One region of the Phyllobacterium sp. K27 genome, then DNA from elsewhere that is predicted to be linked to it. Evidence: predicted binding sites of a transcription regulator. Region 1 holds the regulator's gene; the other holds the start of a gene.
What was found. Region 1 encodes PhoB, which activates phosphate uptake and scavenging genes when phosphate is short. Its sites were predicted from a motif close to TGTCATNNANCTGTCAT; they were not measured.

Region 1 (2,397 bases):
AATTTGCAACACAGCACGAGGCCTTTGGCGTCTCCGTTCGCGGTCTTGAGCTGATGCATCGTGACAGCGAGGCCAAGCCTTTTCTCACCCTTGCGAATATGCGGTTACGCAAGGGCCAATGGGCCTATATCAAGGGCGATTCCGGTAGTGGCAAAACCTGTTTGCTGAAAGCGATGAACGGGCTTTGGGGTTATGGCCGAGGTGAAATCTTCTACCCGAAGGATGCTGCTACAATGTATGCGGCCCAGGAGGTCAAGCTTCCCGGTGTCTCGCTGAAACAGCTCGTATGCCTTCCCATGGATGAAAATCACTTCAACGATGCATCCGTTGCTGCTGCCTTGCATCGCGCCGGCATGGGCGATTTTATCGAAAATCTTCTCGATGAAAGCCGTGACGGCACCTCATGGGACCTGCTTTTGTCCGGAGGCCAGAAGCAGAAACTGGTGCTTGCCCGAATTCTCCTGCATAAGCCTGCAGTTCTGTTTTTGGACGAAGCAACCGGCGCGCTGGATCCGGATTCCAAGATCGCCTTCCATCAAGCCATCAAGGATCATTGCGCCGGGACGACCGTTATCAGTGTGATGCATGAGATCGAGGCGCCCCGCTCGGTTTCCGGCGAAAACTTCTACTCGCATATTCTCGAGATCAGCGACGGCGAAGCCACCCAGCGACCACTTCTCGAGACACTGGCCGAGCCAGCTCCGCTACCAGCAACAAGCTTCCCACTGGTTGCAGCCGAATAGGTCCTGATCCTATCCGAAGGAATAACCTGCGCCGCGCACAGTACGGATCGGATCAAGCGACCGGCCAATATTGATTGCCTTGCGCAGACGACCAACATGCACGTCTACCGTGCGGTCATCGACATAAATATCCGCACCCCAGACATTATCGAGAAGCTGACCGCGCGAGAATACCCGGCCCGGTGACTGCATCAGAAACTCCAGCAGGCGGAATTCGGTTGGCCCCAGCTTCAGTTCGCGCTCCTTGCGGAAAACGCGGTGCTGTTCGCGGTCAAGCTTCAGATCGCCAAAGCTCAACACATGCGACAGAAGACTTGGATTGACCCGGCGCAGCATCGACTTGATGCGTGCCAGCAATTCCGGTGTCGAGAAAGGCTTGACCATGTAATCATCCGCACCCGTCGAAAGTCCGCGAACACGCTCGCTTTCTTCGCCGCGCGCTGTCAGCATGATGATCGGCAGGATTTCCGTCTCGCGGCGGGCGCGAAGACGGCGGCAAAGTTCAATGCCCGAAAGCCCCGGTAGCATCCAGTCGAGGATTAGCAGATCAGGCACTTTTTCGCGCAAGGCTATTTCGGCTTCGTCACCACGGCTGATGGTTTCGACAATGTAACCCTCTGCTTCCAGATTGTAACGCAGGAGAACACTGAGGGCATCTTCATCTTCAACGACTGTGATTCTGGGAGCTATAGGCATGATCTGCTTCCGGCAATTATGGTGTTACTGGCTCATCAAGAATAACGGTATGTGACTGGTCTTCCTTCGGGCGTTCCGCCGGAAGCTGTGTACCTGTCACGATGTAATAGACCGTTTCGGCGATATTGGTCGCATGGTCGCCGATACGTTCGATATTCTTGGCGCAGAACAAAAGATGCGTGCAAGCGGATATGTTGCGCGGATCTTCCATCATGTAAGTCAGGAGTTCCCGGAACAGCGATGTGTAGAGCGCATCAATCTCGTCATCGCGTTCACGAACAATGTTCACCTGTGCTACCGAGCGTGTGGCATATGCATCGAGCACATCTTTAAGTTGTGTCAATGCCAGCTCTGCAATGGTCTGCAAGCCCCGATAGACTGAAAGCGTCTGCCGCGTATCATTGACAGCAACAACGCGCTTGGCGATGTTTTTGCCCAGATCGCCGATGCGTTCCAAATCAGACGAAATGCGGATCGTGCCGATCACTTCGCGCAGATCAATCGCCATTGGCTGACGCTTGCCGATAATGGTGATCGCCTTCTCATCAATCTCGCGCTGACCGGCATCGAGAATGAGATCGTCAGAGATTACGCGTTGCGCAAGCGCATTGTCTGAGTTGACCATGGCCGACACAGCCTGTTCGACCATGCGCTCCGCATGTCCGCCCATTTCTGCAATCTTGTGGGTCAGAAACTTCAATTCATCGTCATAGGAACGGACGGTGTGTTGTGCTGTGTCAGTCATTGTCTGAGCCTCTTCCCGTGAGATCAACCGAAACGTCCGGTAATATAGTCTTGCGTGCGCTTTTCGGTAGGGCTGGTGAACATCATTTCCGTGTCGCCGACTTCAACAATGTTGCCAAGATGGAACATTGCCGTGCGTTGCGAGACACGCGCCGCCTGCTGCATTGAGTGTGTGACGATGACAATCGTGTAGTTCTGGCGCAGTTCGTCGATC
Region 2 (2,397 bases), 800 kb from region 1:
GCGGGCCAGTAAAAGAAGATCGCAGTGATTGCCAGTTGAGGCGCTAATAGAAGATAGGGCAGCAGTTTATTCGGAAAGGTGACACGAGTGGAAGATGCCATTAACGCCTCGCTTAAACAAATCCCGCCCGTATGAGATTATACGGGCGGGTATTTTTGACGGCTTGATTACTGACCGATGGCCTGCTTGATTGCTGCATTGCCGCGCTCGACGATCTTATCGAGGGTCTCTTGGGCAGTTTGCTTGCCAGCAAGCATGTTTTCATACTCTTCGTTCTGGATATCGCGAACCTGAGGCAGGTTGACGAGGCGAACACCTTTGGAGTTTTCCGTCGGTGCCTTGCCCATCATCTGTTTGATTGGAATTTCGCGAGCAGGGTTCTTTTCATAGAAACCGGATTTCTTCGTGTCCTCATAGGCTGCCAGCGTAACCGGAAGATAGCCTGATACCTGATGGAGTTTCGACTGGATTTCAGTCTTGGAGAGGAAGTCAAAGAAAGCGGCTATGCCCTTATACTTCTCGTCGGTTTTTCCGGCAAATACCCAAAGGCTTGCACCGCCCGGTATAGTGTTTTGTGGCGCATTCTTTGCTTCCGGTTCATAGGGAAGCTGACCTGTGCCAAAATTCATGCCTGACTTTACGATATCGCCAAGTCCACCTGAGGATTCGTTCAAAATGCCGCATTCGCCCGACAGGAACAATTGCTTAGCCTCGGACGCACGACCGCCATAACGGAAAGTTCCATCTTTGGCGAGGTCGGCCAGCGCTTGAAAATGCTTGACAAAGATAGGTGCATTGATTTTTAGCTCGACATCCGTTCCGGCGATGCCGTTTTCGTTGCTGCCCCAGCTAAGGTCATTCCATGCCGCAAAGTTTTCAGTCTGAATCCATGTCATCCATGTGGAAGTAAAGCCACAATTGGCGGCGCCACTTGTTTTGATCTTCTTTGCTGCTTCCCAAACCTCGGGCCAAGTCTTCGGCGGTGTGTTTTCGTCCAGGCCAGCCTTCTTGAAGACATCTTTATTATAATAAAGGATGGGAGAAGAGCTGTTATATGGGAATGACAGCATGGTGCCGTCTGGCTTCGAATAATAGGCAACAATCCCTGGCAGATAGAGGCTCTTGTCGAATTTTGCCTCACCCATCGACAGGATGTCGGCAACCGGCTTGACCGCGCCTTCTGCACCCATCATGACGCCCGTGCCAGCATCAAAAACTTGAAGAATATCCGGAGCCTGTTTGGCGCGGAACGCTGCAATGCCAGCATTGAGTGCTTCCGGATATGTGCCCTTGAATACAGGTACGACCTTATATTCGCTCTGACCTTCGTTGAACTCTTTGGCCAAGGTCTCGACAACTTCATTATTGGCACCTGTCATGGCGTGCCACCAGCTAATTTCGGTAACAGCGAAAGATGCGGTCGATGAGGCCAGCAAAATGCCGAAGGCCACGGTGAATTTGGTGCCGTGATTAATCATTGTAGTCTCCCATGGTGAGGCGTCGTCTTTAGCGCGCTTGGGCTAAGTATCCTCATTATGTGACAGAGAAACAACAGTTTTTTGACTTTAGTCTAACAAGGCATGTGTAGTCCTGTGGAAAAATGCTCAGCTGTTCATTTTTTTAAGTCTCAAATGAGCGTTACACCTGCTTTGCGCATCTTGATTGTCATCGCTGCCAGCGAGCCACCAAGATCGATTGCGCGGCAGGCGTCCAGTAGGACCTCTGCGGTAAAACCCTGTGCGACGGCGTCAAGTGCCGAGTAGGCGACACAATAATCGGTGGCTAACCCGACAAGTGTCACATGAGTGATCCCACGTTCTCTCAGATAACCAGCAAGGCCGGTTGGCGTCGCATGGTCGTTTTCATAAAATGCCGAATAACTGTCGATGTGCGGGCGAAAACCTTTGCGGATAATCATCTGGGCCTTAGTCCACTCCAGATCAGGATGAAAATCGGCGCCGGTTGTGCCCTGCACGCAATGGTCCGGCCAAAGAGTCTGTTCGCCATAAGGCATAGCAATGGTTTCAAAGGGTGCTTTGTCAGGATGGCTTGAGGCAAAGCTCGAATGAGCAGATGTATGCCAGTCCTGCGTCAGGATGACTCTGTCAAAACGAAGTATCAGCTTATTGATGATTGGGACGATCTCCTTACCACCGGACACAGCTAAGGCACCGCCTTCGCAAAAATCGTTCTGAACATCGATAACGATTAATGCGTCCTTGGCCATGATGAAATCTCCTGCGGAATGAGGAGAGTCTATGGTCAATTACGCTCGGACGTCAACGCGCATAGTGGACGTCGCCACTAATCCAGACATGATCCACATCAAGATTTTCATTCAGATGGACAATGTTCGCCACATAACCCGACAAGAGGCGACCATGAATATGGTCAATA

Region 2: ugpB (sn-glycerol-3-phosphate ABC transporter substrate-binding protein UgpB) is a predicted target of PhoB. The motif match lies at 1,549-1,565, and genes of this name have one in related genera.

What each region holds. Positions count from the first base shown of each region.
Region 1 is NZ_CM139240.1:800,245-802,641, reverse strand. It holds gene ACYJL1_RS03925 (ABC transporter ATP-binding protein/permease) at 1-743, shown strand, start outside; gene phoB (phosphate regulon transcriptional regulator PhoB) at 753-1,439, opposite strand; gene phoU (phosphate signaling complex protein PhoU) at 1,456-2,184, opposite strand; gene pstB (phosphate ABC transporter ATP-binding protein PstB) at 2,208-2,397, opposite strand, start outside.
Region 2 is NZ_CM139240.1:1,598,685-1,601,081, forward strand. It holds gene ugpA (sn-glycerol-3-phosphate ABC transporter permease UgpA) at 1-101, opposite strand, end outside; gene ugpB (sn-glycerol-3-phosphate ABC transporter substrate-binding protein UgpB) at 168-1,478, opposite strand; gene pncA (bifunctional nicotinamidase/pyrazinamidase) at 1,628-2,227, opposite strand; gene nagA (N-acetylglucosamine-6-phosphate deacetylase) at 2,280-2,397, opposite strand, start outside.